3 regions of the Kribbella sp. CA-294648 genome follow, and region 1 is predicted to be linked to each of the others. Evidence: riboswitches for the same ligand, from Rfam matches in the RefSeq annotation. Region 1 holds a riboswitch; each other region holds the start of a gene.
What was found. A riboswitch is a leader RNA that binds a small molecule or an ion and turns the genes downstream of it on or off. The one in region 1 is predicted to bind cobalamin.
Positions count from the first base shown of each region.

Region 1 (10,500 bases):
CAGGCCGACCGACCGCGGCCACTCCCCCGTCTCGGACTTGTGCCTGGCGAGCAACGAGTCGGCCAGCGCGACGCCGACGTCCCACGCGTTGCGGCTCGGGATCGCCTTCGGGTCGACCGCGTAGAAGTTGCGGCCGGTCGGCAGGACGTTCACCAGACCACGAGTCGGCGACCCGGACGGGCCGGCTTCGACGAAACGGCCGGCCAGCGCGCGCAGTACGTTGGTCAGCTCGTCACCGGTCCGCGCGAGCCGCGGTACGACCTCGTCTGCAGCGAACTGCAACGACGCCTGGACCTGCGGCGCCTCGCGGCCGAGCACCTCCGCGATGACGACGGGCACCTTGCCGGCATCCCACGAGAGTGTCTCCATGCCCACAACGAGCTTGCGCGCAACGGATTCCAGCAGGTCGACGCCGTCAGCTCCGCTCACCGCAGGAAGGTCCGCCAGCGTCGCCAGGTCAGCGAGCTCCGGTACTGCGGCTCCGGGGTCCGCCAGCATCGCGGCCTCGTCGACTCCGAAGGTCTTTGCGAGTGCCGCGCGCAGACCGGGCACTGCGCCCGAGACGCCGCCCCACATCTGCTGCGCACGCAGTACGGCGAGAACGAGGTTGACCCGCGCTTCGCCGGCCGGCCCGCCGCCGAGGATGTGCAACCCGTCGCGGATCTGCACGTCCTTGATCTCGCAGAGGTAGCCGTCGAGGTGCAGGACGAACTCGTCGAACTCCTCGTCCTCCGGCTTCTCGGAGGTGTGCAGGTCGTGATGCAGCTGAGCCGCCTGGATCAGGGTCCAGATCTGCGCGCGCAGGGTCGGTACCTTGTCCGGGTCGAGCGCCGAGACGGTGGCGTACTCATCGAGCAAGTACTCCAGCTTGGCCATGTCGCCGTACGTCTCGGCCCGCGCCATCGGCGGTACGAGGTGGTCGACGATGACGGCGTGGCCGCGACGCTTGGCCTGCGTGCCCTCACCCGGGTCGTTGACGATGAACGGGTAGACGAGCGGAAGGTTCCCCAGTACTGCGTCCGGCGCGCAGTCGGCCGCCATGCCGATGCCCTTGCCCGGCAGCCATTCGAGCGTGCCGTGCTTGCCGAGGTGAACGACCGCGTGTGCGCCGAAGCCGCCTTCCTCCTCGGGCGCTTCCAGCCAGCGGTACGCCGCGAGGTAGTGGTGCGAGGGCGCCATGTCCGGGTCGTGGTAGATCGCGACCGGGTTCTCGCCGAAACCGCGGGGCGGCTGAATCATCAGGACGACGTTGCCGAACTGAAGGGCTGCCAACGCGATCGCCGGCTCCGGACCGGACTGGTCGACGTACAGGGAACCGGGCGCCTCACCCCAGGCCTCGATCATTGCCTGCTGCAACGTTTCTGGGGTCTTGCTGAACCATTTGGCGTAGGTGGAGAGCGGGATCTTCGCGACCGCGCCTTCGAGCTGGTCGTCGGTCAGCCAGTCGACGTCGTGACCGCCCGCCGCGATGAGCCGGTGGATCAGGCCGTCAGCGCCGTCCGCGCCCTGCAGGTCGTCGAGGTTGAGGTCCGGGCCGAGGTCGTAGCCGGCGTCCTTGAGCTGGCCGAGCAGGACGACGGCCGAGGCCGGGGTGTCCAGGCCGACTGCGTTGCCGATGCGCGCGTGCTTGGTCGGGTACGACGAGAGGACGAGTGCGAGCTTCTTGTCCTTGGGCTCGACGTGCCGGAGCTTCGCCTGGCCGACCGCGATACCGGCGAGCCGGGCGCAACGCTCCTCGTCGGGCGCGTAGCTGGCGATGCCCTCGGCGTCGTACGCCTTGAACGAGAACGGGATCGTGATCAGCCGTCCGTCGAACTCCGGGATCGCGACCTGCGTGGCGGCGTCGAGCGGGCTGATCGCGGCGTCGCTCTCGAGCCACTGCTCACGGGTCGAGGTCAGCGCGAGCCCTTGGATCAAGGGGATGTCGAGTGCGGCGAGCGCGCCCGCGTCCCAGGAGTCGTCGCCACCGGCTGTCGCGTTGGAAGCGACCGTGCCGCCTGCTGCGAGGAGGGTGGTGACCAGGACGTCGCATTCGCGGAGGTGTTGGAACAGCTCCGCGTTGTCCTCGTGGGTGGGGTCGAGGCCGCGCAGCGTTCCGCAGTACACGGGGAGAGGTTGCGCGCCGGCCTCCTCGATCGCGTCGGCCAGGGCGTCCACGAAGGCGGTGTTGCCGGAGATCTCGTGCGCGCGGTAGTAAACGATGCCGACCACTGGGCGGGTGTCTTTGGTGTATTTGCGGCCGGCGCGGATCCCGTAGGTCGGGAGCGTCTTGGGCGGGTCGAAGGCGTCGCCGGTGAGCAGGAGGGTGTCTTTGAGGAAGCCGGCCAGGTTGCCGAGGTTCTCGGAGCCGCCCTCGCGGAGGTAGCCGAGCGCTTCGGTGACAGCGCCCGCCGGGACGGTGGAGAGCGACATGAGCTCGGCGTCCGGGGCCGCCTCGCCGCTGAGCACGACGGTGGGGATACCCGAGGCGATGACCGCGTCGAGCCCTTCCTCCCAGGCGCGGCGACCACCGAGCAGGCGGACCACTACGACCTCGACGCCGTCGAGGAGAGTGGGGAGCTCCGCCAGGTCGACGCGGGCAGGGTTGGCGACCTTCCAGCCTGCCTGCGCCTGCGAGGCGGCCAGCAGATCGGTATCGGCAGTGGAGAGCAGCAAAAGGTTCGCGGGCACGCGCGGCCGGTCCTTCCTCGGGGTGTCCACGCCCCAGGTGGCAGGTACGACAGCAGCAGTTCCTGACTCCCACGCAAGCGCGGTCACAGTGGCGGGACCGTCCCGGACTCACACCGGGTTCCTGCTCAAGCCGTCGATGACGTGGGTGACTCTAGCCGACCCACCCGCCGGCTACTCCGCCACGGTCGCCCCACACGAAAAGCGTGTGTGCCCCCGGGACTGGGCGCACACGCCGCGGACGGGTGCCTAGATCATTACGCCCACGTGACCGGCACCTTCAGGTACATGCACCAGTTCCCACTGCCGTTGTTGGCGCGGGCCTTCATCTTGCTGCGGGTCGCCGGGCCGTACGATCCGTCGGCGGTCACACCTATGTACGACTGCACGGTCTCCAACGCCGCCTCGGTGGCGGAACCGAACTGCCCGTCCACAGCGAGCGCCGTGCTGAACTTCTTGACGCCGCCACTCAAGGGGCGTGGCCCGTAGCACTCGTTGAGAGTCAACTGGAGCTGTCGGACCCCATCGCCGCTCGTACCCCGGTAGAGATGGCAGTCCAGGCTCCTGTGGGTTGCCGACCTCCAGGTCGGCACGACGTTCGCGCCGTTGCTGACGTTCTTGACTCGTCCATAGGTGCCGCAGACGACGCCCGCCTGGGCGGGACCTGCGGCCACGAGGGATCCGGCCGCGCCAACGGCCGAGACCATGCAGATCATCAGGATCTTCCGTGGAGCTTTCTTCAACCGGAGCAGACCGCCGAAGATCGCTGTGAGCTTGGTGCTGAACGTTCGCATCGACATGATCCTCTGTGAGAGACAGGCAACACCGCGAACCTATGCACACCCACTTTCCACTCGATTTCTGTTCGCTTTCCACTGAGGATTGAGTCAGCCCCGCGATCGCCCTGGTGCCGGCCCGACGATCGCGTCCTCCGCACGACCGGCGAGCCCGGTGCTGGATCGAGCGAGCTTGGTGCCGGATGCGGTGAGCTTGGTGCTGGATGCGGTGAGCTTGGTGCCGGATGCGGTGAGCCCGGCGAGGAGATCGACCATCGCGATGGGCCATCCGATGAGCCGGCCAACTTGGAGCTGACGTGCCAGCCGTGTCACCGGCGCAAGTCGGCGACGAAGGTCGTGCGGGTCAGCAGCGCCTCGGTCTGGCGGATGCAATGGCGCTGCGGGATCTCTGGGAACAGGCGGCCCTCGCGCTGCGCCCGGCGGCGACCCGGCGACCCCGGCGACCCCGGCGACTGGAGCCTGACCTGGTGGGCCTGACGCGGGTTCGCCGCCGTCGACGGGTGACAATCCGCCCGATACGTTGATCGTCCGGTTGGCGGCGGCGTACGGGATCCAGGGTTGCTCAAGTTCCCCTAGATGGCGTCGGCGCGGCTGCGGGACGAGCCGCTGAACTGGTCGATCCGGCTCCTCGGGTGGGCACGCAGGACGGTGCTGACCGCGGACGACTACCTCTCCGCGTACGTCTTGGAGTGGACGCTGCACCACCTAGGTATAGCGACGGAGAATGCTTGCCATAAGCAACATTAGCCGGTTACCCACAGACGGAGGCCTCCTTGTGCACAACTTGGCCAGTTCCTGCCAACTCCGATTCTCCTTATAAACAAGGCGGCATGAGCACAGAAACTGTCGGAGGCATTGTCTAGAGTTTGCTGCATGGAGACCACGCAGCTACTCCCACCGTCGAGGCTCGGTGACAGCGACCTGCTGTCCACCCTCGACGCGGTCGAGGCTGCCCTCTCCACTCTGACCACGTACCGCCTGCAGTTGGTCGCCGACTTCGACCAGCGCGGCCTCGCGAGCGAACACGGCGCCCGCGACACCATCGAGTTCTTGTCGCTGCGTCACCACCGCAACCGCCGCGAGATCAAGCAAGACCTCACGACCGCCGAGGCGCTCCGCAGCTACACCGCCGTCACCGCCGCCCTGCCCGACCCGGCAGCACCCGCCGACCCGACACCCACCACCCCCGACGCCCCGGCCCCGGCCCTGGTGTTGAACCCGGGCCAGGCCGCAGCCATCGTCACCACCTTGGAGAAGGCCCCGGCGTCGGTGCCGGACGAGTTGTTGCGGGTGGCCGAGGAGCAGATGATCGAAGCCGCTCAGCTGCTCACGCCGGACGGGCTGCTGGGTTTCGGCCGCGAGGTGCTGGCCCGGTTGGACACCGACGGCCCCGAACCCGCCGAACACGACGCCGCCGCCCGTGAGTCGCTCACGCTGCGCCGGGCCGACGGCGGCGTGAAGTTCAGCGGCTACCTGGCCGGGGAGAACGCGGAGGAGTTTCGTACCCAGATCAATCGGTTGTCCAAGCCTCACCGCACCGTCGACGGTGAGCTGGACCCGCGTCCGCACGACAAGCGCCAGGCCGACGCGTTGACCTTGATTCTGGACCTGGCCGCGGCCAACACACCCCGCACCGACAACGACCCCGGCACCGCGAATTCACCCGGCGTGCCGCACATCACCATCACCATCGACTTCGACGACCTCCGTACCGCCACCGCCCACGCCGTCGGCGAGCTCGTCTATGGCGACAACCTCTCCGCCTCCGCCATACGCCGCCTCGCCTGCGACGCCGCCATCCTGCCCATCGTCCTCGGCTCGGACTCCCAGCCCTTGGACGTCGGCACCGAACAACGCTTCGTCACCCGCCCGATCCGGCGCGCGCTGATGAGGCGGGACAAGGGCTGCGTGGTCTGCAAGGCCCCGCCGTGGCAGTGCCACGCCCACCACCTGATCCACTGGATCGACGGCGGCCCGACCTCGATCGCCAATCTGGTGCTGCTGTGCGCCGGCCACCACCGCGCCGTGCACTCCGGCCAATGGGCCATCACCATCACCGGCGGCGTCGTCCACGTCACCCGCCCCACCTGGACCAGCCCCGGCATCACCAGCGCCGCGGATCTCGCCAACCTGACCGACCTGTCCCACTACTACCCGCCGACCTCTCGCCAGCCGGTCAGCGTCAACCCGCAGCACGAACACCCCAACCGGCTCCCCACCACCAGCCTCACCCCGAAGACCGGCTCACGCCCCAAGGTGCAGGCCGGTACCGGAGACCTGTCCTGGCTCACCCCAGAAGCCACCGCACTCCTCGACCCCTGGGGCGACAGCGGCACGCCATCCGCCGGTCCGTAGTACCACCCGCGCCTGCGGCGCCTCGGGAGCCGCTGGCGGTACCACCCGCGCCTCGCAAAACCTGTCGGCGCAAACGCACCACCCAAGCGCCCGTCGACCACAGACCGGGCGCCAAGAGCCGCGCCCGGACGCGGCGCCGTCGACGCAGTGACGTGACAGGTGACCGATGGGCAGTGGGCAGGGACGGTGATGGGTAGGCGGTGAAGGTGGTGGGTGGGCAGTGGGCGGTCAACGGGAGCGGTCGGCGGTGCCGGGTGGCGGTGACGGTGACGGGTGGGCGGTGACAGTGACCGGTGGCGGCGGCGGTGATGGGCGGGCGGTCACAGTGACCGGTGGCGGCGGCGGTGATGGGCGGGCGGTCACAGTGACCGGTGGCGGCGGCGGTGATGGGCGGGCGGTCACAGTGACCGGCGGCGGCGGCGGTGATGGGCGGGCGGTCACAGTGACCGGTGGCGGCGGCGGTGATGGGCGGGCGGTCACAGTGACCGGCGGCGGTGGGCGGTGATGGGTGGGCGGTGACAGCGACCGGTGGCGGTGGCTGTGCATCTGGCATGGAGGGCGTGTCACGGGAGGCGTGTTCGGATCTGTTGGCTGGAAGTGCCTTGTGCGGTTTCCGGGCGAGTACGGGATCTGTTCCGTCGACCAGAGCTCAGTGTCGATGGCAGAGTCGGGTGAATCGTCGGTGCCTGAGCTCTTACCTTTGACACCGGTCAGCTCACTCCTGAGGAATGGCCGGGCTCCGGGTTGTAACGCTGATTGATCTGGCTCTTGTCATCGGCGGCTGGCTGGTGGGCTCGTCGCAGGTCGGGTTTCTGAAGTCCGCCGTGAGCTAGTCGACGTCCTCGGCTTCCGGGGTGCTGGAGGACGGTTGGAGACTCGGTGGCATCGGCAGGGCGTACTTGGCGGAGAGGAAGCTCGTCTGCGCGAAGTAGGTCGCTTGCTTCGCCACGTCGCCGAGAACGTAGGCGTTGGTTCCCGCGCCGGCGACCATCGAGATGAGCGGGATCGCCTTGGTGACCTTCTCCACGGGGACACGCTGACCACGGGCGAACTGTTGCATCAGCTTTTCGACGGCCGCCATGAGCTTCTGATCGTCCCGAAGCTTCTGGCTCCACTTTGTGCGGCCGAGACCCGCGTTGAAGGCCGATGACGCCTCGTACATGGTGACGGCCTTTGTGCTCTGTTCCTTGTACGCGCGCAGCACCATCCGGTCGACGAACTGACGCTGATCCGGGTCCATGGCGTCGAACCCGTAGGCATACGCCACCCGAGTGGCGATCGCCGTGCTGAGAACCTGCATGACCACCACGTCGAGGGTGATCGCGGCGACCCCTCCGGCCACCGGTACGAGCGCCAACGCACCCAGGGCACCGCCCTCGGCTGCGCCAATGGTTCGCCAGCGGAGGGCCATCCGGCGTGTCATGTCGTCGAGATGCTTCAGGTCGAGCGTTTGCAGGTCCGCCAAAGTCGACACGTCATGCCCTTTGGACCTGTGGTGCGCCAGCACGGTCTCGGGGTCCATGAGTTCGGCCGTCCACTCGGTGGCGAGTTCCAGCAAATGGACGGCGCCCTTCGCGACTGGAACAAGCGCACCATCGAGAGCCAGCTCGGCGGTGTCCTTGACGCGTTGCGGTGTGATGTCGGTCAGCATTCGCCCGGCCTTCGTTGCCGCCCCGCGCGCCGAACTCCCGGCAGCACTCAACGCGGAGCGAGCCTTGGGCGGGAGCAGAGAGCTGGGCTGCGATTTCTTCAACCAGTGTTCCTGCAGTTCCTCCCACCGTTTGCGCTCGTACTCCAACATCTCCGGCGGCAGTCCGTCGAGTTGGCTCACGGCGACGAGACTAGTGCCGATTCCCGACTTCCGGCCGCCCTGCGCGGAATCACCACATTTGCTAGTTGGTGGGGGCAGATTGGAGGAAGGTCCAGTGGTGGCCTTCTGGGTCGGTGGCGGTGTAGGAGCGGTAGCCGTGGTGGGTGATTTCCTTGGTGATGGTTGCGCCGTTCGTCGTACTGCGGGTGTAGTGCGCGTCAAGGTCGTCGACGTAGACCCAGACGGCGTGGTCGATCGGACGAGGGCCGGCGGGGCGCTCCTTCTGTTCGAAGAGCAGGACCATCGAGGTACCGACGCGGAGTTCGTTCCAGGCGGGGTGGTTGGTGTCGGCGGGGATTTGCGACGAGGAGTCCAGGCCGAAGGCTGTTTGTAGCCAAGTGGCCGCGGCGGTGGGGTCTTCGTAGTACAGGGCGATGCCTAGGCGGTCGATCTCGCGGGGTTTCTGCACGCCTGAGGCGCGGTCGGCGAACCAGGGGATGACGCTCTCCCAGAAGTAGAACGCGTTCTTGCCGCCCGGTACCAGGGACTGCTCGACGCTCACCCGGGTGCCACCGTCGAACGGTTCGAAGCGGATCTCCGTCGCGGTGTCGTCCACCGAACTGCGGTAGGCGAGCAGCGCGCCTGGTTCCCACTGGGTGATCCGGCCGAGCTCGAGTACGTCCTCGTCGACGCCTTCGCCGCCGTGCCGGTAGATCTCGAGGATCCGGCCGCCGACGCCGGGCTCGATCGCCATTCCGATCGCGCGGGCGGCGTCGAAGAAGTTGATCGGGCCGCGGACCCACCACAGGTCGATCTCGGCGGTGAAGACGCGGAACGCCGTCGCCGGATCGGTGGCCACCTCGACGGATGCTGACGCGGATTGCTTCGTCACGATGTCTCCTCCCGCTCGATGTGCTTCTTGAAGGCGCCCAACTGCTCCTGCCAATGCGCCTGAACCTGATCAAGCCACGCCTGTACTGCGACCACCGGCTCCTGCCGCAGCCGGAAGATCCGCACTCGGGCATCGTCCGGAACCCGCTCGTCGGTGATCAGGTCGGCGGACAGCAGGATCCGCAGATGCCGGCTCATCGCCGGTGCCGACGTCCCGGTCGCCGCGGCCAGCCGGCCGGCCCGCTGTGGTCCCTCCCCCAGCAGCCGGACAACCTGCCGCCGCGTCGGATCAGCCAGTACTTCGAAGAAGCGATCCACGTCGTCTGCCATGCGACAATAGTTACACTACGCGTTAACTATTAACAACACCTCAACCTAAAGTCCGACGTTGGAAGACAGCCGGGCGTCAGGCGAGGACGAAGTACCGGAGCCAGAGGTACGGCGCGGCGTACGAGTCAGCGGCGGACTAGTTGGACGTGGGTGGCGGCGGGCGAGCTGGTCTGTTCGGCGACGCGGTACTTCGTGAGAGCGTCCTCGAGGTTGTCGAAGAGGCGGATGCCGGCGCCGGCGAGGATCGGGACGATGACTACGTGCAGTTCGTCGATGAGGCCGGCGCGGAGGTACTCCTGGATCGTGGTCGCACCGCCGGCGATGACGACATCCTGACCAGCGGCCGCGGCGAAGGCGCGCTCGAGGACCTTCTCGGCGGGCTCGTCGGTGAAGTGGAAGGTCGTGCCGCCCTCCATCGGGATCGACGGGCGCAGGTGGTGGGTGCGGACGAAGGTGTCGTGGTGGTACGGCGGGTTGGGTCCCCACCAGCCCGTCCACGACTCGTCCTCCCACGGGCCGCGGTGCGGGCTGAACATGTTGCGGCCCATGATTGTGGCGCCGACGTTCTGGTCCCATCGCTTGAGCTGAGCGCTGTCGAGTCCGGTCGCGCCCTCCTCCATCGCCGCGAACATCCAGTCGTGCAGCCCCTCCATCCCGTCCCCGAACGGCGCGTCCAGCCGCTGGTTGAGGCCGGTCGCGAACCCGTCGACCGTGATCGAGAAGTTGTGGACCCGTACCTTCGCCATGGCTTGTCTCCCAAAGAGTTTGTTTGCCTTCACCCCCACGTCGGAACCACCCGAGCGACTTTGACATCGCCCAGCGACGATTTATCCGGTGGACAGTGCCCGGCGGGTTCAGCAGGCTTCACATCATGACAAGCAGCGAGGTTTGGGACGAGGACACGGCGATCCGGTACGACGCGTCGTCGGCCGAGATGTTCGGACCGGAGGTACTCGACCCGACTGTCGACTTCCTGGCAGACCTGGCGGGGTCAGGTGCCGCACTCGAGTTCGCGGTCGGTACCGGCCGCGTCGCCATCCCACTCGCGACCCGCGGCGTGGCCGTCACGGGGATCGAACTGTCCGAACCGATGGCGGCACAACTGAGGCAGAAGGTCGACGAGACAACGCTGCCCGTGGTGATGGGCGACATGGCAACGACTCGAGTGCCTGGCGAGTTCGACTTGGTCTACTTGGTTTTCAACACCATCTCGAACCTGCGCACCCAGGCCGAGCAGGTCGAATGCTTCCGCAACGCGGCCCGCCACCTCAAGCCGGGCGGCCGCTTCGTCATCGAACTCTGGGTGCCCGCCATCCGCCGGATGCCACCGGGCCAGTCCGTAGTACCGATGAGCATGGGTGAGAACGGGCATCTGGTCTTCGACACCTACAACCTGGCCACGCAGGCGTGCACCTCACACCACTACTTCCACGAGGCAGACGGCACAACGCGCTACGGCTCCGGAAACTTCAGATACATCTGGCCGGCCGAGTGCGACCTGATGGCCCAACTGGCCGGCCTGGAGTTCGAGGCCCGGTACGCCGACTGGCACCGCGCACCTTTCACCTCGGACAGCGACAGCCACATCTCGGTCTGGCGAAAACCGGCAACGAGCTGACCAGCAGTGCCGCGGCGGCGATTGCGCCGACC
Region 1 is NZ_CP191981.1:3,970,006-3,980,505, reverse strand. Features, by position in the region: gene cobN (cobaltochelatase subunit CobN) at 1-2,670, opposite strand, end outside; cobalamin riboswitch at 2,708-2,839, opposite strand; gene ACQPYM_RS18915 (peptidoglycan-binding domain-containing protein) at 2,925-3,461, opposite strand; gene ACQPYM_RS18910 (hypothetical protein) at 3,555-3,776, opposite strand; gene ACQPYM_RS18905 (DUF222 domain-containing protein) at 4,338-5,819, shown strand; gene ACQPYM_RS18900 (hypothetical protein) at 6,040-6,324, shown strand; gene ACQPYM_RS18895 (EcsC family protein) at 6,649-7,650, opposite strand; gene ACQPYM_RS18890 (VOC family protein) at 7,712-8,521, opposite strand; gene ACQPYM_RS18885 (ArsR/SmtB family transcription factor) at 8,518-8,850, opposite strand; gene ACQPYM_RS18880 (dihydrofolate reductase family protein) at 8,976-9,596, opposite strand; gene ACQPYM_RS18875 (class I SAM-dependent methyltransferase) at 9,722-10,468, shown strand.

Region 2 (10,500 bases), 4.2 Mb from region 1:
GTGGTTCCTGGTCGGCCTGATCCTTGCCGGATCCGCACCGACGATGGAGTTGCTGGTCGCCGGTCGGTTCATCCAGGGGTTCGGCGGCGGTCTGGTCACCGTCGCGCTGTACGTCGTCGTCGGTCACCTCTACCCGCCGGAGTTGCGGCCGAGGATCTTCGCTGCCTTCGCGACCGGCTGGGTCGTTCCGTCGCTGGTCGGACCCGCGGTCGCCGGGCTGATCGTCGAGCACGCCCACTGGCGGATCGTGTTCCTCGCAGTACCGGTGCTCGCTGTCCCGGCCGTTCTGGTCATGCGGCCGGGGCTGGCACGGATGAACGCCGGCACCGTCGTGCAGGCCGACCGGTCGATGTGGGATCGGCGAGCGTTGTGGGCGGTCGCGGCGGCGGTCGGGGTCGGTCTGCTCAGCTACGGCGGTCAGCAGAGCGGGGTGCTCCAGCCGATTCTGGTGGTGCTCGGGTTGATCGGTCTGGTTGGCTTCGTGCCGAAGCTGTTGCCGGTGGGAACGTTCCGGCTGGGCTCGGGACTGCCTTCGGTTGTTGCCCTGCGTGGGTTCGTCGCGGCGTCGGGATTCGGGGCTGAAGTGTTCCTGCCGTTGATGCTGACTCGCGAGCGGGGACTGTCGCCGTCGTACGCCGGGCTGGTGCTGACGGTCAGCGCGCTGTCCTGGACTGCGGCCACCTGGTACCGGGGCCGCCCGAAGCAGCCGTTCTCGCATGCGGTGTTCCTGCAGGCCGGGATGATCTCGATCGTGCTCGGCATCGTGACCGCGGCGCTCACGCTCAACCCGCACGTGCCGGTCGTTGTCGGCATCCTCGGCTGGAGCCTTGCCGGGCTCGGAATGGGAACCGTGTTCCCGACGCTGTCGGTGCTGGTGCTGGAGTACTCCAGCCGCGAAGAGCAAGGCACAAACAGCTCCGCACTACAGCTCAGCGACGCCCTGGCCACTGCCACTGTGCTGGCGGTCGGCGGTTCACTCTTCGCCGTCATCGAGCCGCATGCGCCCACAACGGCCTACCTGATCGCCTTCGGCCTGCCGGCTCTGCTGGCCTTGATCGGAGTTGTCGCGGGTCGCCGGACCGCTGCCACTCACAAAGGCTCCGAATAGCCGGGTGCTCCGGCCAGGCTGAGCGTGGCCGGAGCTTGAGTTGCCGGCTTTGTGAGTGGGGGCGGTCCGCTACTCCTTGGCGCCGGTGACTGCGATGCTGGCGCCGAGGCCGATGATCATCAGGCCGCCGGTGCCGCCGACCAGTTCCAGGCGGCGGGGTGAGCGGGCGAACCACTGGCGAGCCGTGCCGGCGGCCAGTGCCCACAGGCTGTCCGAGCACAGGGCGATCAGCATGAAGACCAGGCCGAGCAGCAGGATCTGCAGCGTCGCCGGGCCGGCGTTCTTGTCCACGAACTGTGGCAGCACGGCCGCGAAGAACACCGCCGTCTTCGCGTTGGTCAGACCGACCAGGAAGCCCTGCCGCAGGGCCCGACGAGCGCTGCCCGGCTTCACCCCGCTCGTCATCGCCTCCGCCAGCGACTTGCGGCTGCGGAAGGCGTGCACCCCGAGATAGACCAGGTACGCCGCGCCGACGAGTTTCACGATCGTCAGCGCCATCGTGCTGGCCGCGATCAGGGCGCCGAGCCCGAACGCGACGGCGAGCAGCATCACCGCGGCACCGGCGGTGTTGCCCAGCATGGTCAGTACTGCCTCACGCCGGCCGACCGCGAGGGCCCGGCCGACGATGAACAGCACGCTCGGACCGGGGACGACGATGATGACGAGGGCGGTGATCGCGAACGCGACCAGGTGATGGGTGGACGGCATCCAGCCAGCGTAGGCCAGCGGACCGGAGTACGGGTGACTTATCTCATCGGGCGCTCGTCGTCCGTTGACCCCGGTGGAACGGGGCCGCTACCTTGCCAGAGACAACCTGCGGTGCCATGAGGGAAACCGGTGAGAGACCGGTACGGCCGCGCCACTGTGAGCGAGCTTGCTCGTGAGTCAGGACGCTCGGGTACCAGCAGCCTTTCGAAAGGGACGCGCACTTCCCTAGGAGGTCTTCATGTCTGTACCCACGCCTGCCCGCTCGGTCGCCGTACCGGCTGTCTCGCCGCGGCTGCTCGCCACCGCTCTGCTCACCACCGGCCTGGCGCTCACGCTGGCCTACCTGGTGGCTTTCGACCAGGGTGCGATCTCGCAGTCCGGGATGTACCTGCACGAGCTGATGCACGACGGCCGTCACCTCCTCGGCGTGCCCTGCCACTGACCTTCATGCGCACCTTCGGATCCCTCCTGGTGCGCGGCCTGATCGTCGGTCTCTTCGCCGGCCTGCTGGCCGGAACCTTCGCGTATGTGACGGGCGAACCGCACATCGACTCCGCGATCGCGATCGAAGAGGCGGCCGGTGCCGCGCACACCCATGACGCCAACGGCAAGGCCATCCCGGCCGACCCGGGCGAAGAACCTCTCGTGAGTCGCGACGGCCAGCGGTTCGGGCTGTTCCTCGCGACGTCTTTGTACGGCGTGGCGCTCGGCGGCATCTTCGCTGTCGGCTACACCCTGCTGCGCCGACGCCTGCGCACACCCGGCGACTCGTACGCCGCTCTGGGGCTGGCCGCGGCCGGGTACGTCGGGATCGTGCTGGTGCCGTTCCTCAAGTACCCGCCGAACCCGCCGGCCGTCGGGGACCCCGAGACGATCACGCAGCGGACTGTCACCTATCTGCTGACGCTCGTGCTCGGCCTGCTCGCGGTCTGGGCCGGCGTCGCCGCGTCGCGCTGGTCGGCCCGCTTCGGGTCGGCTCCCTGGATCCGGATCGGCGCCGGTGCCGCCGCGTTCCTCGTGACAGTCGTCGCCGCGTACTTGATTCTGCCCGCGATCAACGAGGTTCCGGGGTCGTTCCCCGCTACGCTGCTCTGGAAGTTCCGGCTGGCCTCGCTGGGCACCCAGACCACACTCTGGCTGCTCCTCGGGCTCGGCTACGCGGCGGCGACCGACCGTCGTACGGGGAAGGTCGAACCTGAGGTGGTAGCCGCTTGACGTCGCTGACGCTGGTCGCGCACGCGCTGACCCCCGCCCTGCGGGGACTCGTCCTCGGCGGCGACGCCGAACCCGACCCCGCCGGCGTCGACGCCGCCCGCGAACTCAAGATCGACGCCGACGAGGTCTACGCCGGCCCAGAAACGGCCGCATTGCGCACTGCCGCGGCGCTCGGGCTGACACCTGTCGTGGTGCCGGCGCTGAGAGACCGCCAGTACGGCGAATGGTCCGGCCGAGAACTGGAGGAGTTGCTAGCAGCTTCGCCAGAGGCTGTCGCCGCCTGGCTGGACCGCCCACACACCGCCCCACCCGGCGGCGAAACCGAGAACGACGTCATCACCCGAGTAGCCGACTGGCTACGCGACCTGACCCAGGCGGACTCGTCGGAGTCCGCAGGCTCCTTTGGCGAAGCGGGCCGAGCCGACTCGCGCGGCCAGGATGGCGAAGCGGATGCCGCGGGGCCGATCGGCTCCCGGGGCCAGACGGAGCGTCGTACGGTCGCCGCGGTGGTGCATCCGGCAGTTGTGCGAGCGGCCGTGCTTTATGTCCTCGACGCACCCGCCGAGTCCCTCCGCCACGTCGACGTCCGCCCACTGTCCATCGTCCGACTCTCAGCCCACACCGGAACCTGGTCCCTGACCTTCGGCTGAGTCAGAGGCGGCGCGCGGGAGGTTGTCCCGGGGTCAGCTGGTGGCGGCGCGTTCGGCTGTGCTGCGGAGTACGCAGAATTCGTTGCCTTCGGGGTCGTGCATGACGACCCAGCCGGCGCCGTCGGGTTCGCGGCGGTCTTGGTAGATGGTGGCGCCGAGGGTCAGGAGCCACTCGACCTCCTCGTCGCGCGGGCCGTCCGGCACGAGGTCGAGGTGGAGGCGGTTCTTGACGGCCTTCTCGTCGTTGTTCTGTTCGAAGAGCAACTTCACCTCGGGCGTGTTCACCGCGGCGTACGGGTCACCCGGCTCGTCGTCCTCCGGTCGCTCGGCGCGCAGTACCTTCAGCCAGAAGCCGGCCAGCTCGTACGGGTCCTTGGCATCGAACGTCACAGTCCGCACAACAGAGGTCATGGCCCGACCTTGCCGCAGATGCCCGCGGCGCCGCCACCCGGTTTCACGTCAGCGCGTTGGCCGGGGTTGACCTTGACACTGTGACAAGGTCTTGAGTGGGTGTTGGAGGTGGTTGTCATCTACTCGCCACAGGGGAATGCGCGGTTGATCGAGGCGTTGGAGACCGGCGACTCGTCGGCGCGGCTTCGGGCCGTGATGGCGGTTGGGACGGAGCCCGACCCGGCGCTGGTCGACGCGTTGGTGGAGCGGTGTGCGGTCGAGTCCGACTTCTTTGTGCGGGACATGCTGACGTGGGCGTTGACCCGTCTGCCGTCGGAGATCACGGTGCCGAGGCTGGTCGCGGAGCTTCGGTCGGAGCGGGCTCAGGCGCGGAGTCAGGCGTTGCACACGTTGTCCAAGATCGGCGATCGGGATGTCTGGCCGTCGATCACGTCGTCGTTGCTGCGGGATGCCGATGATGAGGTCGCTCGGAGTGCGTGGCGTGCTGCGGTCATCCTCGTACCGGCTGGTGAGCGGCAAGCGTTGGCCGCGGAGCTGGCCACGCAACTCGGTCGTGGTGACCGGAATGTGCAACTCAGCCTCAGCCGAGCGCTCGTCGTACTGGGAGATCTGATCGAGCCGGTACTGCGGAAGGCGCTGGCGAGCGAGGATCCGAAAGCGCGGGCGCATGCTCGTGCAACCGAGATCCTTCTCCGCGATCCGGAAGCCGGTTTCGACCCTGCCGTTCACGAGGCGAAGCGGATTGCCGCGCTCGGGCCGGAGCCGGTCGAGGTAGCTGAGTGCTGATCGGTGAGGTGGCGCGCCGCTCGGGGGTGAGTAGCCGGATGCTCCGGCACTACGACTCCCTCGGGCTGGTGCGCCCGACCGGCCGGACTGTGGGCGGTTATCGCGAGTACTCCGAGGAGGACATCCGCCGGATCTTCCACGTGGAAAGCCTGCGAACGCTTGGACTGTCGCTCCGCCAGATCGGCCGTGCTCTGGAGGATCCCGCCTTCACCCCGTCCGCGTTGGTTGCCGACCTCATCCGCCGGAGCGAGGACCGGCTGAAGCGGGAGCAGGAGTTGCTCGAGCGCCTCCGCGCAGTCGATGCCTCGACGCCTTCCGCCTGGCAAGACGTACTGCGCATCGTCGAGCTGCTCCATAGCCTCAACTCGCCCAGCGCCGCCCGCCGGCAACAGGCCGTCCTGGCGCCGGCGGACGACGTACCGGTCCCGACTGATCTGCTGGCGGCGGCGGTCCTCGCGGAATCCGATCCGAACGTGGCAGGCGCGCTCCGGTGGGCCTTGGCTCGGGCGGGTGGTGATGGGGTTGCGAGTGTGGTGGCGGGCGTCTATTCAGACGACGTCGCCGTACGACGTCGCGCAGTGCTGGCCGTCGCCGCAATGGCCGATGCGCCGGGCGCGACAGCGGCGCTCGCAGACGCCCTCGGCGACCCGGACCCGACGGTCCGCAGACATGCTGCCCTGGCGATGGGAAAGCTCGGCTCGCCCGCAGCCGTACCGACCCTCGTGGCCATGATCGTCGAGGGCACAAACGACATCGAGGCAGCCGAAATCCTCGGCAGTCTCTCGCTGGACCCAGGCCCGGCAAACCAGATCATGAACGCCTTGACCGCCGAGCTGACCACACACGCCGCCGACTCCGCCGTAAGAATCCGCCTGATCCAGGCCCTCGCCGAGCTACCGCCGCCCGTCGCGAAGGACACCCTTCAACAACTAACCCACGACGAGGACCGATCCGTCGCCCTCGTCGCCACCGCGCTTCTCGGCGTGCTTCAAGACCGCGCCAACGACTGACCCCGCTTGGGCGGAGGCTGCGTGGGGATCTGTATGACCCCACGCAGCGAGCCGAAGAAAATCAGGCCTTGCTGAGGGTTTGCTTTTGCTTTCCCAGACCCTGGATTTCGCATTCCATCGTGTCGCCGACCGCCAAATACGGGAAGCGGCCCGACAGTGCCACGCCTTCCGGGGTGCCTGTGTTCACCACGTCTCCCGGGTCCAGCGTCATGTACTGCGACAAATCGCGGATCAGCGCCGCCACGGAGAAGATCATGTCGCGGGTGTTCGACGCCTGGCGCACCTCGCCGTTGACCCAGGACTTCAGGTCGAGCGACTGCGGGTCGTCCACCTCATCGGCCGGTACCAGCGCCGGCCCGAGCGGGTTGAACGTCTCGCAGCACTTGCCCTTCGACCACTGGCCGCCCGACACCTCGAGCTGGAAAGCCCGCTCCGACACGTCGTTGGAGACCGTGTACCCCGCGACGCACGCCAGCGCCTCTTCATCAGTGGAGACATAGCGAGCCGTCTTGCCGATCACGACCGCGAGTTCCACCTCCCAGTCGGTCTTGGTCGACCCGCGGGGGATCAGCACCTCGTCGTACGGGCCGACGATGGTGTTGGGGTGCTTGAAGAAGACGATCGGGTTGGCGGGCGGTTCGGCGCCGGACTCGGCGGCGTGGGCCGCGTAGTTCTGGCCGATGCAGACGACGGCGGCCGGCTTGGCGATCGGGGCGCCGATGCGCAGGCCGTCGGTGGGGGCGACCGGCAGGGTGCCGGCTTCGAGTGCGGCCCGGGCGCGGGCGATGCCGTCGGAGGCGAGGAAGGCGCCGTCGATGTCGGCGGTGACGGAGGTCAGGTCATAGACGGTGCCGTCGGCCGAGCGCGCGTACGGGCGCTCTTCACCGACCGCGCCGAGGCGCAGCAGTTCCACAGAACTCTCCTAAGAATTCACAGTTGGTCGAACACGGGCCGCAGCCGGGCCCGGGACGCTTCGATGTGTGCGTGCATCGCGGCAGCCGCCTCCTGGGGATCGCCCTTGCGGACCGCGGCCACGATCGTCTTGTGTTCGCGCAGCGCCTTGGTCGCGATCCCGCCGCCGTAGTACAGGCGGAACAGGTGCAGGTGGCAGTGCGTGCGCGCGAAGGACTGCCGGGCGGTCTCGTTGCCGGACAGTTCCAAGACAAGATCATGGAACCGCTGGTCGTGCGCGGCCATCGCCTTGTAACTGTCGTAGTCGGGACGATCCGGTACGTCGGTGTAGCTGAGCATCTCGTTCTTGAGCCGGGTCATGTCGTCCGGGGCGGTCCGCTCGGCGGCGCGGCCGGCCGCCCAGGGCTCGATCAGCAACCGGTACTCGAAGAGGTCCTCGAACTCCTCGCGGGTCAGCCGGGAGGAGACCCGGTACCCGCGCAGCGGCTCCTTGATGACCAGGCCGTCGGACTCCAGTCGGGCGAGCGACTCACGGATCGGCGTCTGCGAGATGCCGAGTTCGCGGGTCAGCGCGTCGATGTTCAGCCGGGTGCCCGGCTCGACGACACTGTCCATGATCAGGCCTTTGACGGTCTCGTAGACGTCGTCGCTCAGTACCTGCCGCTGCGGCAGGCGAGCGAGCTGCCCCGCCAGCCCTATGTGCGCATCTGTCACTGTCGCTCCTCCCGAGCCCCATCATGCCCGACTTCCGCGAGGGTGCTCAGTCGTTACCCCGGCAAGTCTTGACGCCACCAGTGTGAGGCGGCAGCATCAGCTAAGCAATATCCTATAGGATCTTTGAGGAGTCAGCCCCATGAACGTGCAATCGCTTTCCCGGAAGACCGTCGTGGGGCTGGCACTCGTTGCGCTCGTCGCGACCGGCTGCAGCACCAAGGACTCCAACGACACCGCCGGAACCGCCAAGGACGACGCTTCCACCGGTACGTCGACCGGCCCGGTGGAACTCAAGGACGGTTCCAAGGTGAAGCTGGCCCTCATCCCGGGCGGTGCGCACCCGTACTTCCAGCCATGGAAGACGACTGCCGAGCTGGACAAGACCGATTTCAAGCTCGGTGACGCCACCTTCAACGAGACCGGCGAGTGGGATCAGGGCAAGCAGAACAACGTCATCAACTCCCTGGCGGCGCAGGGTTACAACGCGTTCGGCATCTTCGGGGTGTCACCGACCGACATCAACTCCACCTTCGAGGACCTGAAGGCCAAGGGTTTCGCGGTCGGTTCGCTCGCGTCCTGCCCGGCCGGTGACACGAACTCGGCTGACTTCTGCCTGTCGACCGACGTGGAAGCGGCGGCGTACAAGGCGGCGAAGGCAACGATCGAGGCGATCGGCGGGACCGGCACGATCGTCCACCTGACCGGCAACAACGTCGACTCGAACACCCAGCGCCGGATCGCGGGCGTGAAGAAGGCGGTCGCCGAGACGAACGGCAAGGTCACCCAGCTGCCGGAGATCACCGATATCGACAAGGACCTGCAGACCGCGCAGAAGGCGGTCGCCGACCTGCTTGCCTCGAAGGGCAAGGAGATCAAGGGCATCGTCACCACCGCCTACAACCCGGCCGTGGCCGCGGCCGACGGTGTTGCCAGCAGCAAGCTTCCGATCAAGGTGGTGGCGATCGACGACGACGCCAAGATCCTGGCCGGCATCAAGTCCGGCGGCGTCGCCGCGACGGTGACCCAGAACCCGGTCGGCCAGGCCTACGTCGGCGGCTGGCTGCTCGCCCTGCTCGGCTCCAAGCAGTGCACGATGAAGACGCCCGGCGTGATCGTCGACTCCGGCTCCTTCGTGGTCACCAAGACGAACGTGGACAGCTACGACACCGAGCGCAAGGCCAAGACCACCGAGCTGCAGAAGGAATTCGCCACTCAGCTGAGCTGCTCGTGACCGGAGCAAAGACCTTGCCCATGACAACCATCACCCGTGCCGAGGCGTTCCTCGTCGATCTCGAGGTGGAGACCGAGCGGAACGACGCGGTCCAGTCGTTCCTCAAGCAGGAAACGGTTTTCGTCGAGCTCGAGACCGCCGACGGGTACGCCGGACTCGGCTACTCCTACACGATCGGGACGGGCGGCACCGCAGTACTGGCGATGTTGCGGGATCACCTGTTGCCGAAGCTGATCGGCGCGGACGCCCGGAACGTGGAAGCGATCTGGTTCGACCTGTTCGCGTCCACCCGGGCGACCACGGTCGGCGCGATCACCTCGCTCGCGCTCGCCTCCGTCGACACCGCCCTGTGGGACCTGCGCTGCCGGCGGGTCGGTGAGCCGCTCTGGCGGCTCGCGGGTGGCTTCCGCCGGCGCGTACCGCTCTACGACACCGAGGGTGGTTGGTTGCACCTGACAACGGACCAGCTCGTCGCCGGAGCGCTCGCCTCGCAGAAGGCCGGCTGGCCGGGAGTCAAACTCAAGGTGGGCAAGCCGCGCGTCCACGAGGACCTCGAACGGCTCACCGCAGTACGGGATGCCGTCGGTCCGGCGCTGGACATCATGGTCGATGCCAACCAGTCGATGACGTACGCCGAGGCCAAGCGTCGGGCCCGGGCCTTCGAGCCGCTCGATCTGAGCTGGTTCGAGGAGCCGCTGCCGGCCGACGACCTGACCGGGCATGTCCGGTTGGCCGAGTCGACCTCGATCCCGATCGCGGTCGGTGAGTCGATGTACTCCATCTCGCAGTTCCGCGAGTACGTCGCCGCCGGGGCGGCCGGCATCATCCAGGTGGACGTCGCCCGGATCGGCGGCATCACCCCATGGCTGAAGGTGGCGCATCTCGCCGAGACCTTCAACCTCGAGGTCTGCCCGCACTTCCTGATGGAACTCCACGTGAGCCTGACTGCCGCAGTACCGAACGGCCGGTACGTCGAGCACATTCCGCAGTTGCGCGCGATCACTAAATCCGAGATGGAGATCGCCGATGGGCACGCCGTCGCGCCGGACGAGCCGGGGCTGGGCATCGACTGGGATCGCGACGCGATCGACGACCGGCGGGTGTCATGAGCGCGCCTGTCTCTGAGACCGCCACCGCCGCGCTGCAGGAGCCGGACGCGCCGGTCGAGCAGCCTCGCGGCGGCCGGACTCCGTGGTGGGCGAACCAGCGGATCGGCCTGCTGATCCTGGTGATTGCCCTCGGCACGCTCTTCGGCATCCTGCGGCCCGCGTTCTTCAACCAGGATCTCGTCGTCTTCCCGCTGCTGCGCGACATCGCGATGTTCACGGTCGTCGGGCTCGCGCAGATGTGCGTGCTGTCGATCGGCCACATGAACCTCGCCGTCGGCCGGATGGCGGCGTTCTCGATGATGATCACCGGCATCTCCTACGACCTGTGGGGCTTCAGCCTGTACGCCGGTCTGCTGGTCGGCCTCATCGCCGGTACTGCGATCGGCGCGCTCGCCGGGTGGGTGATAGCCCGGACCGGCGTGAACTCGTTCGTGGTCACACTCGCACTCGACTTCTTGCTACTCGGCCTGATTCCGCTCGTCTACACCGGGTTGACCGACAACGCGGCCTTCGTCACCAAGCCGCCGGGGATGCGTGAACTGCGCAACTACTCGCTCGGTGACGTCTGTATCGGCAACCTGTGCGGATCGCCCGCAGTACCGCAGCTGGCTCTCTTCGCGGTTGTCGCGATGGTCGTGGTCGGCTG
Region 2 is NZ_CP191981.1:8,572,645-8,583,144, reverse strand. Features, by position in the region: gene ACQPYM_RS40940 (MFS transporter) at 1-1,108, shown strand, start outside; gene ACQPYM_RS40935 (LysE family translocator) at 1,178-1,816, opposite strand; cobalamin riboswitch at 1,892-2,021, shown strand; gene ACQPYM_RS40930 (CbtB domain-containing protein) at 2,055-2,258, shown strand; gene ACQPYM_RS40925 (CbtA family protein) at 2,264-3,031, shown strand; gene ACQPYM_RS40920 (histidine phosphatase family protein) at 3,028-3,681, shown strand; gene ACQPYM_RS40915 (VOC family protein) at 3,715-4,092, opposite strand; gene ACQPYM_RS40910 (HEAT repeat domain-containing protein) at 4,192-4,878, shown strand; gene ACQPYM_RS40905 (HEAT repeat domain-containing protein) at 4,872-5,888, shown strand; gene ACQPYM_RS40900 (fumarylacetoacetate hydrolase family protein) at 5,950-6,801, opposite strand; gene ACQPYM_RS40895 (GntR family transcriptional regulator) at 6,819-7,514, opposite strand; gene ACQPYM_RS40890 (sugar ABC transporter substrate-binding protein) at 7,654-8,745, shown strand; gene ACQPYM_RS40885 (mandelate racemase/muconate lactonizing enzyme family protein) at 8,766-9,854, shown strand; gene ACQPYM_RS40880 (ABC transporter permease) at 9,851-10,500, shown strand, end outside.
Region 2: linked by a shared signal. The riboswitch ahead of ACQPYM_RS40930 (CbtB domain-containing protein) and the one ahead of cobN (cobaltochelatase subunit CobN) in region 1 are both predicted to bind cobalamin.

Region 3 (10,500 bases), 3.3 Mb from region 1:
CATCAGTACTGCGGCCAGCGCCGCGCCTGCGTTGATGCCGACCAGATCCGGGCTGACCAGCGGGTTGCGGGCCAGCCGCTGGAAGATGGCACCCGAGATCGCGAACGCCGTACCGACCCCCATCGCGACGAGGACTCGCGGCAGCCGGTTGTTCACCACCACGTCGGTCATGATCAGCGAACCGTTGCCGGCCAGGGTGTCGAGCACCTTCGCGAGCGGGAGGTCGTAGTCGCCGAGGGTGAGCGAGACGGCGGCGATCACGGCGGTGGCAACCCAGGCGATTGCGGAGACCACGACGCTCTTCACAGTTCGGCCAGCTTGCGGCGGCGGACGAGCGCGATGAACAGTGGGGCGCCGATCAGCGCGGTGATGATGCCGACCTGCAGTTCGTCAGGCCGAGCGACCAGACGGCCCGCGATGTCGGCCAGCAGCAGGACGGTTGGCGCTAGAACAAGCGACCACGGAAGGATCCAGCGATAGTCCGGACCGACCAGAGCCCTTGCCACATGCGGAACCGCGAGTCCGACGAAGGCGATGGGGCCGGCCATCGCGGTCGCAGTACCGGCGAGCAGTACGACGGCCAGCGCGGCTGTGAGGCGGACCAGACCGATCCTGGCTCCCAGCGTGACGGCGAGGTCGTCGCCGAGTGCCAGCTGGTTGAGCGAACGTCCGAGGGTCAACGCCAAGAAGATGCCGAGAGCAATGAACGGGAACGCCTGGGCGATGATCGCACTGGTTGCCATGGTCAACGAGCCGACGACCCAGAAGCGGAACTCGTTCAGGGTGGACAGATCCAGCAAGGTGATGGCCGAGGTCATCGACCCGAGCAGGGCCGTCACCGCGGCTCCCGCAAGAGCGAGCTTCACCGGGGTCGCACCGGCTCGGCCGGCCGAGCCGACGAGGTAGACGACGACTGTCGCGATCAGCGCGCCACCCATCGCGAACCAGACATAGCCGGTCAGCGACTGGACGCCCAGCAGACCGATCGCTGCCACCACTGCCAGCGCGGCGCCCGCGTTGACGCCGAGGATGCCGGGATCAGCCAGCGGATTCCTGGTGATCCCCTGCATCACGGCGCCGGCCAGGCCGAGTGCCGCGCCGGCCAGCAGGCCTGCCGCAGTACGGGGAAAGCGTAGGTAGCGGATCACCCGGTCCGTGTCCGATCCGGTGAAATCCGCCGCCGCGACGTAGACGTCGTGCGGTCCGAACCATTGGTTGCCTGCGACAAGCGAAAGCAGCACGACGGCCAGCAGCAACCCACAGGCCGCCAGCAGACCGGCGGCCCGGCCACCCCAGGACCGGGTCACTTGACCAGGTCGGGGTGGATCAGTTTCGCGATCAGTTCGGTGGAGTTGGCGCCGCGGACACCCGCCGAGTGATGGGCGAACAGCCACGGTACGACGCGCTTGTTCCGGACCGCCTTGAGATTGGCATACGCCGGATTGGCCAGGATCTTCTGGACATCCGGCTGGACCTGCGCCTCGGTCAGGGTGGCGTCGCAGCAGCCGCTGATCAGGATGTAGTCGGGGTCTCGCTTGATGAACTCTTCGACGCTGATCTTCACGTTCCGCTTCGAGGTCAGGTCGGCGAAGGCGTTCACCCCGCCGGCCTGCCGGATCAGCACGGTTCCGAAGTCCGGACCGCCCGACACGGTCACGCCACCGCCCTCCAGCCCGGGACGCAGGATCGCGACGGTCGGCTTCGGGGCTTTGGCGACCTTCGCCTCGACGGCAGCGATCCGCTTCTGCTGGTCGGCGATCACGGTCTCGGCCCGGTCGGAGACGTTGAAGAGCCGGCCGAGGTCGCGCAGGTCGGCGTACACATTGTCCATCGAGACGGTCGACGGGTCGATCGCCTCGTCGCCCTTGCCGTCCGCAGTCGGGCAGAGCGGGCTGAAGATCCACGTCCGCACGCCGAGATCGGAAAGGCTCTTCCGGCTGCCGAAGCTCGAGTCACTGCCCGCGCTGCTGAAGACGTCGTTGAATCCGGAGAGCACGAAGTCCGGCTCCTGGCTGAGCAGTTCCTCGCGACTTGGCAGGTTCTTGTAGTACTTGCGGTCCGTCTGCGTCGCGGCGTACTGCGGCAGCACGGTCGCATCCAGGTACGCCGTACCGACCAGCTGGTCCGAGATCCCCAGCGCGTGCGCCAGCTCGATGGCCGGCTGGTACGCCGCGAACACCCGCTTGGGCGGGCCGTCGACGGTGACGTCGATCCCGCAGTTCTTCACGGTGGTACTCGGGCCGGCCTTGGGGCCGGCTTTCGCGGCACCCCCGCAGCCGGTGACCAGGGACAGTACGACAACAGCAGCAGCCAGCGTTTTCACGCGCGCCTCCAGCACCTCGTGGACGGTGTGACACGTCGTGGCCGGTCTCCTGGCTGACGGGTACTGCGCTCGCGGGCCTGACCTTCCCAGTCATCGCTGACCAGTGGTCTCCACCCTGGAACAACCCACGAACATCCCGATCACAGTGGCGAGGGCCGCGCCGGCATCACACCGGCTTCCCGAACACCACGACCCCGCCAACCTAACCCACCTGCAACCCAGTCGCAGAACGGGCGGAACCCTAGACCGGTTCTGTATGACACAAGCTGAGTTTTGTAGTACATTACAGCGGTGGCAATCACGTGGGCACCCAGTGCGGACAAACACGGCATCGACCGCGAGGACGCCCTGCACGCCATAATGAACGCCTACTTCGTCCAGCGAGAGTTCGATGAACCCCGCCGCCGGCCAACATCCGGCCGACATTGTTCATCAGGCCGCCCCGGCAACTGGGCGGAGAGTTGCTGGAGGTCATGGTTGAGATCAATCCACCACGTGATCTGCACGTCTTTGACGTGATGGTTGCTCGGCGCAAGCATCTTGAGCGGATGGAGGAGGAGAGATGAGCGAGAAGGATTACGACGCGGTGGCCGAGTGGGCTGAGCACGACATGACCCTGGCGCGGGATGCGGAGAAGGGCCTGTGTGGTCAGGAGGCAGCCGCGTTCGGCCGGGAGCTGGTCGAGCGCTCACAGGGCGGCCGGCCGTCGATCGACCCCGATGCTGCCCCCGGAGAGAAGTCGCCGATCCGTCAGGTTCGGCTCCCTCGCGCTCTCAACGCAGACCTCGACGCGTTCGCCAGGAACCATCACCGCAACGCCAGCGATGTCCTGCGGGAAGCCCTCAGCGAGTATCTGGCGGCGCACAAAGACGCCAGCTGAAGGAATTCAGCGGTAGAGCGAGGAGGTGGCGAGGGCGAACTTGACCATGTCGTCCTTGTCGGCGGTGCCGGCGGGGAGGGGGACGAGTTCGACGATTTTGCTGGTGCCGATGCGGATGAGGGTGCGGCCGGTGGCGGTGTCTACGTAGCCCTCGTCGCCCAGGGGGATCGAGAGGGAGGTGGCGGCCTTGCGGGTGGGGGCGATGACGGCTTCCGCGTCGGCGACTCGGCGGGCAGTGGAGTAGAGGACGCGGGTCTTGGTGATCCAGCCGCAGACGATGTCGCCCAGGTCGGTCTGGCCGTCGCGCCGGATGGCCGCCTCCGTGCCCATTACCTTCGCGGCAGCCGGCGTGGCGCGTTCGCACTCCGGCCGGGTGATGAGCGGCCCCGGCTCCGGCAGCCCGTCCGCCTGCTGCGCCACCTCTTTGGCCAGTACTGCGTACTTCGCCAGCGTCGCAACCGGCCCGCTGACCTTGCGCAGCTTCCCGTCGAGCAGGAACACCACGAAACGACTGGTCCCGAACCCACCCTGCCCTACCGTCACCGGTTTGGCCGGCTCGCCCTTGGTGGCGTCGTACGCCTTGCGGGCCGCGGCAAGGTCCGCAGGGGTCGCCGGCATGACAGACGTGCCAACGCGCAGTACGGGACCGGTTGGGCTCGTGCTGAGCCCCAGCTGGCACACGTCGTACGTCGGGAAGCCGAACTCCGCCGGAGCCGGCTTCGGCTGGATCTGCACCACGGGGACGCCCAGAGTCGTCTGCACCAGCGTCTGGTCCATCCGCACGCACAGGGTGTCAGCCACCTTGGAGGTGGGCGGCGTACTCGGCGTCTCGCTCGGTGTAGGTGTCTGTGTCGGTGTGGTGCTGATGGAAACGAGTGGCGGCACACTGGGCGCGGTCTCCCCACCAGGACCGCCACAACCGGCCAACAACGCAGTACTGCCGAGCAGAGCCACCACCGAACGAGTACGCATGATCACAGAGCCTACTCGCGGCTCTCGACGAACTCCTTCGTCTTGGCGATCGCGAAGCCCCAGGTCTGCTGCACGGTCGGCGCCGGGGGAACCGAGATCTCGTCGGCATTGGTCAGTACGTCGATCAGCACCGGCCCAGGCGTCTTGAGTGCCTGCTCCACCGCACCCTCCACCTCACCGGGCTGCTCCACCCGGAAGCCGGTCAGCCCGATCGCCTTGGCGACCTCGGCGAAGTTCGGGTTGGCCAGCTCGGTCCCGTACTCCGGCAATCCGACCTGCTCCATCTCCAGCTTCACCATGCCGAGCCGGCCGTTGTTGAAGACCACCAGCTTGACCGGCAGCTCGTAGGACACCGCGGTGATCAGATCCCCCAGCAGCATCGATAGCCCGCCGTCACCGCAGAAGGCGACCACCTGCCGGTTGCGGTCCAGCGCCGACATCCCGAGCGCCTGCGGCATCGCGTTGGCCATCGAGCCCAGGTTGTACGAGCCAACCAGCCGCCGGTCGCCGCGCATCCGCACGAACCGCGACAGCCAGACCGTCGACATCCCGGTATCGGTGGTGAACAACGCATCGTCGGCCGCGTGCCGGTCAACCGCGGCCGCCAGCAGCTCGGGCCGGATCCGGGCATCCGGGTTGTCCACCTTGCGCCGCAGCAGCCCCTTGGGCTTGCGGTCGAAGGCAGGGTCGGTGAACTGCTGCTGCCGCTTCCGCCAGGCGGCGTACGACGCTCTGGCCTTGTCCAGGTGACCCGTGTCGGTCTTCTGCTCCAGGAGTGGCAGCAACTGCGCCAGGGTCGGCTGCGCGTGGCCGACCAGCCCGTGGTCGGCCGTGACCCGCCTACCGATGTGGTCGCCCCGCAGATCCAGCTGTACGACGGTCTTCCCGGTCGGCAGGAAGTCGCGGTACGGGAAGTCAGTCCCGACCAGGAACAGCACGTCGCAGCCGTCGAAGGCCACCTTGGTCGCATGGTTGCCGATCAGCCCGGACTGGCCGACCTCCTGCGGCAGGTACTCCTCGAAGCGCTCCTTGGCCTTCAGCGTGAGCACAGCGGGCGCTGCCAGCGTGCTAGCAAGCTGCTGCACCTCCGCCAGCGCCTCCCGCGCCCCGATGCCGACCAGCAGCGTCACCTTGTCAGCAGCGTTGAGCACAGCCGCGACCTTCTGGAGCTCCGCTGCATCCGGCACAGTGTTCGAGGCAGGCTCGAGGAACCGCGGTACAGGCGTGTCCTTCGGTACATCGAGGCCGCCCACGTCGCCGGGAATCGACAGTACTGCGACCCCACGCTCGGCCAGAGCCGTGTTGACCGCCTGCTCGATCAGGCCGGGCGCCTGCTCGGGAGTCGACACAGTTGCGCTGAACACGGCGACATCCGAGAACAGCACATCGTTGTTGACCTCCTGGAAGTAGTCGCTGCCGATCTCCTCGCGCGGCACCTGGCCGCAGATCGCAAGTACGGGCACCCGCGACTTGGCAGCGTCGTACAGGCCGTTGAGCAGGTGGATGGCTCCCGGGCCGACCGTGCCCATGCAGACGCCTAGCCGCCCACTGATGGCCGCCTGGGCGCCGGCCGCGAACGCACCGGCCTCCTCGTGCCGTACGCCGATCCACTCGATCCGGTCCTCGCGCCGGATCGCGTCGGTGACCGGGTTGAGCGCGTCACCGACGACACCCCACACCGAGCTGACGCCGTGCTCGGCCAGCGACTCCACCAGCAGTTCGGCAATGGTGCTCACAACGGCTCTCCTCAGGTCGGGTTCGGCTCCGTCCCGCCTGTACCCACACCTGTCCGGAGGTCACGTTCGCGGACGGCGTGCTCGTCGGTGCGGGCGTCGTACCGCCAGAACTCGCGCAGCCAGGCCGCCGTACCGACGACACCCACGACGCAGAGCGCGCCCCCGCTGACGATCGCGAACCGGACGCTGGTCAGGTCGGCGACCAGGCCGGAGCGGGCCTGGCCTCCGAGTGGGCCGAGGGAGTAGCCGAGCATCTCGATCCCGGCCAGCCGGCCGCGCATCTCGTCGGGGATGGTCTGGTTCCAGATCACCGACCGGAACAGCACCGAGACCATGTCGGCGCCGCCGGCGATCGCGAAGAACCCGATCGCGAACCAGATGTTCGGCGCCACTCCGGCGATGCCGACCGACGCTCCCCAGACGATCGTCGCCAGCACCACCGCCCGGCCCTGGTGATGCACGCGTTTGGCCCAGCCGCTGGTGAGGCTGGCACACATCGCGCCGATCGCCTCGGCGCTGTAGAGCAGGCCGAGCAGCTTGGGTTCCTTGAGGATGTCCGTGGCGAACGCCGGGAACAGCACGATCGGCATCGCCATGAACATCCCGACCATGTCGACCAGGTACGTCGCCAGCAGGTCCTTGCGGCGGTAGGCGTAGACGATGCCCTCGCCGATCCCCCGCAGGCTGGGCGGTTTGCTGTGCTCACTCGTCTTGTACGACCGGAGCCGCGCGTACAGCAGGGTTGCGATGACAAGACCGGTCAGCTCGATCGCGAACGCCCAGGTCACGCCGGCCGTGCTGACCAGGACGCCGCCGAGCGCGGGCCCGGCGAGCTGCCCGACCTGCATCGTCACCGAGGTGAGCGCGACCGCGGCGGCCATCTCGTCGTGCTTCACGACCCGTGGGAACAACGCCTCCCGGCTCGGCCGCTGCAGTGAGGTGGCGATCGCGTTGAGGCCACCGCAGACGTAGATGAGCCAGACCTGCGGGTTGGCCAGCAGCGAGTTGGTCAGCATCACCGCGCAGATCAGCGCCTGGGCGATGCCGGTCGCGATCAGCATCTTGCGCCGATCGACATGGTCGGCCAGCGCACCGCCGTACAGGCCGAAGACGACCAGCGGGACGATCGTCACCAGGCCCATCGCGCCGACCGCGAAGTTGGAGCCGGTCAACTGGTAGAGCTGGAACGGCAACGCAACGTAGCCCACCATGCCGCCGAGGAAGAACACCGACCCGGCGACCACCAGGATCCGGAAGTCGCGCGATCCCCGCCACGGCGTCAGATCGATCTTCAGGCGGGCCAGCCCGGTCCGCAGTCTTGTCGCCACCGGCCCATCGTGTCAGTCGAAGTGACCCCGGATGAACCGGTTTTCCCCCTCCTGCTGTTCCATGTACGTGCAATAGCAGGAGGATCCGAACCTTCTGTACCCCTCCAGGATCTAATCTTCGACAGATCCGACCCGAGGGGGGAACCACCCGCATGATCAAGAACACACTGCGCTCCATCGCCGCCGTCGCCGCAGGCCTGGCCACTGTCGCCACCGGTGCCGCGCTGACCGCACCGGCCCAGGCCGCCACGACGGTGGCCGAATCAACTGCCCAAGCCGCCGCGATCTCCAACACCCTGCTGCCCGGCCAGCGGTTGGCGTCAGGCCAGTACATCCGTTCCACCGACCGTCAGTGGACCCTGGTGATGCGCCCGAGCGGCAACGTGGAGCTGGTCCGGACAGGCACCGGCAAGGTCTGGGAAACCGGTACGACCCGCGCGGGTTCCGTCATGGTGATGGGAACCGACGGCAGCTTCAGGCTCGTCCACGGCCGGACGACGTACTGGATCGGTGGCGCGTCCGCGAGCCCGAACGCCAAGCTCGTGCTGCCGACGGACGGGCTGCTGACGATCTACAACGGGCGCGGCAGGTCCATCTGGAACTACAAGATGATCATCGCCACCATGTACCCGGGCAACCGGATCTACGCTCCGGTCGGGTGGGGGCGAGGGCCGGTGGTGCTGTTCTCCGCCAACCGGGTCTACTCGCTGCAGATGCGCGCGAGCGGTGCACTGGAGCTGATGAAGGACAACAAGACCCGGCTGTGGTCCGCGCCCTACAAGCCGTACCCCGACTCCTGGGCCTTCCTGACGACGGACGGCACCTTCGGTGTCGCGCAGACCTGGGACACGGTGTGGACCGTTCCCACCCGCAGGTCCGGCACCGTCCTCCACCTCCGCAACGACGGCAAGCTCCTCCTGATCCACGGCCGCACCGTGGTCAGAACCCTGTACTGAGCGGCAGCAGGTTGGTGAGGTCCGTGCGTTCACCCGACGCGCGGACCTTGCCTGTTTCCCGGGCTTCCGCCCAGGTGGTGCGGCCGAGCGCCAGGTCGATCCACAGCTCCGCCGGCATCTCGATCACCGCGCCCGGCGTACCGCGCGTGTGCCGCGGACCCTCGATGCACTGCACTGCCCCGTACGGCGGTACGCGGACCTCCACCGCATGGCCCGGCGCCTTGGCGACGAGGAGCTTCAGCAGCTCTTTGACCAGGAGTTTGAGTTCCGCCCGGCCGGCCTCGCCGGCGTCGTACGAGCGCAGTGCATCTTCCATTTCCACAGGCGACAACGTTACGCGGTTTCGCCGACGCCCCCTTCGTGCCTGATAATCAACAGGCGACTAGACGCGGAAGTGAGGTCGGGATGCTCACGCCCAGGCACCAGGCGCTGCTGGCGACACTTGCGGGGATGACCGTGGGGGTGGCCGTCTTCGGCACCGTCCTGGCCATCAACGGCAACTTCTCCGGCGGCGGTACTCCATCGAGCCAGGTGGTGAACAGTCAACCCGTCGAGACGCCGAAGACGGGCGACGGCCTGCAAGCCGACTCGCTGCAGTTCGCGTCCGAGGCGTTCGGCAACGACAAGGCACCGGCCACCGCCGACGTACCGGTCGGCTGGAAGAGCACGCAGACCGGCACCAGACCGAAGTACGTCGATCCCACCGGCGTCTGGCAGGTGCGCTTCGACGTCCGCGGCAGCGACGAGTCGCCGGCCGACCTGGTCGCCGCCCGTGAGCGGAGCATCGAGGAGAAGAGCCTCAAGGTGATCAGCCGCGACGGCGGCACGCTGATCTACACCTACGTGGACGAGACGCGTGGCCCGCGGATGGGCCTGTCCACGTTCCGCCCCACCGCGGACGGCGAGGGCACGGTGGCCGAGATCACCGTCGGCGGCCGCCCGCAGGACGAGGCCGGCCTGCGCGCGGTCCTGCAGCGCGCCACCGACACCCTGCAGATCTCGGGAGCCGGCGACACCCGCCCGAACTAGGTCAGCACTTGATGTCGCCGGCCGGCGGCGTGCCCTTGAGGAGATAGGTCTCGATGGCGTCGTCGACGCACTGGTTGCCTTCGTTGTAGCCGGTGTGGCCGTCGCCGTCCCGGGTGATCAGGACGCCGCTGTCCAGTTGCCCGGCGAGCCCGACCGCCCAGTCGTACGGCGTGGCCGGGTCGCGGGTGGTGCCGACCACGACGATCGGCTTGGATCCGGTCGCCTTGATCGTGTGCGGCTTGTCGGTGGCCTTCACCGGCCAGTTCGCGCACGGCAGCGAGCCCCAGAGCAGGAACGCCCCGAAGCGCGGTGACTCGGCCTTGAACTTCGCTTCGTCGGCCTTCGCCTCGGCGACCGAGGAGATGTCGGGGCGGTCGAGGCAGTTGACCGCGTAGATCACCTCGTTCTGGTTGTTGCCGTAGCCGCGCGGCGTCCGGTCGGTGTACTCGTCGGCGAGCGCGAGCAGCCGGGCGCCCTTGCCTGCGATCCCGTCCACCACCGCGTCCTCGAGCCGCGGCCAGTAGTCCTTCACGTACAGCGGGAAGATCACGCCCAGGACGACAAGCGCCTGCGGCACGTCCCGCTTGCCGTCACCGGGAAGCGGGGTCGCGTCGCTGCTGGTGATCAGCTGGTCGACCTTCGCGAGCACCTCCGCCTTCGAGCTGCCCAGCCGGCACGACCGCTGCGCGCAGTCCTCGGCGAAGGCGTCCAGCGCGGTGTCGAAGCCCTTCGCCTGGGCGATGTTGTTCTCCTCGGACGTCTTCGACGGGTCGACCGCGCCGTCGAGGACGAGCCGGCCGACGTTCTTCGGGAACAGCTCGGCGTAGGTCGCGCCGAGCAGGGTGCCGTAGGACATGCCGAGGTAGTAGAGCTCGGAGTCGCCGACGATTCCGCGCAGTACGTCGATGTCGCGGGCGGCGTTCTTGGTCGAGACGTGCGGCAGCAGGTCGCCGGAGCGCTGCTGGCACCCGTCGGCCAGCGCCTTGGCCTCGGTGTTCAGGGCCTCGATCTCGGCCTCGTCGTCCGGGCTCCCGTCGGCGGCGATGAACTTGTCCAGCTGCTCGGTGTCGAGACAGCGGACCGGCGTCGAGTCGCCCACTCCGCGCGGGTCCCAGCCGACCACGTCGAACTTGCGCAGCAGCGGCGCGCCGAGCACGAACCCGGCCGCTGCGGCGAACTCCTGGCCGGAAGCGCCCGGACCGCCGGGGTTGATGAACAGCGTGCCGATCTTGCCGGTCCGGTCGCGCGCCGGCACCTTGCGGGCCCGCAGCTCGAT
Region 3 is NZ_CP191981.1:664,001-674,500, reverse strand. Features, by position in the region: gene ACQPYM_RS03270 (FecCD family ABC transporter permease) at 1-306, opposite strand, end outside; gene ACQPYM_RS03265 (FecCD family ABC transporter permease) at 303-1,307, opposite strand; gene ACQPYM_RS03260 (ABC transporter substrate-binding protein) at 1,304-2,338, opposite strand; cobalamin riboswitch at 2,346-2,529, opposite strand; gene ACQPYM_RS03255 (ribbon-helix-helix domain-containing protein) at 2,886-3,203, shown strand; gene ACQPYM_RS03250 (hypothetical protein) at 3,210-4,175, opposite strand; gene ACQPYM_RS03245 (thiamine pyrophosphate-dependent enzyme) at 4,187-5,911, opposite strand; gene ACQPYM_RS03240 (MFS transporter) at 5,923-7,239, opposite strand; gene ACQPYM_RS03235 (hypothetical protein) at 7,392-8,195, shown strand; gene ACQPYM_RS03230 (sterol carrier family protein) at 8,179-8,511, opposite strand; gene ACQPYM_RS03225 (hypothetical protein) at 8,646-9,224, shown strand; gene ACQPYM_RS03220 (alpha/beta hydrolase) at 9,226-10,500, opposite strand, start outside.
Region 3: linked by a shared signal. The riboswitch ahead of ACQPYM_RS03260 (ABC transporter substrate-binding protein) and the one ahead of cobN (cobaltochelatase subunit CobN) in region 1 are both predicted to bind cobalamin.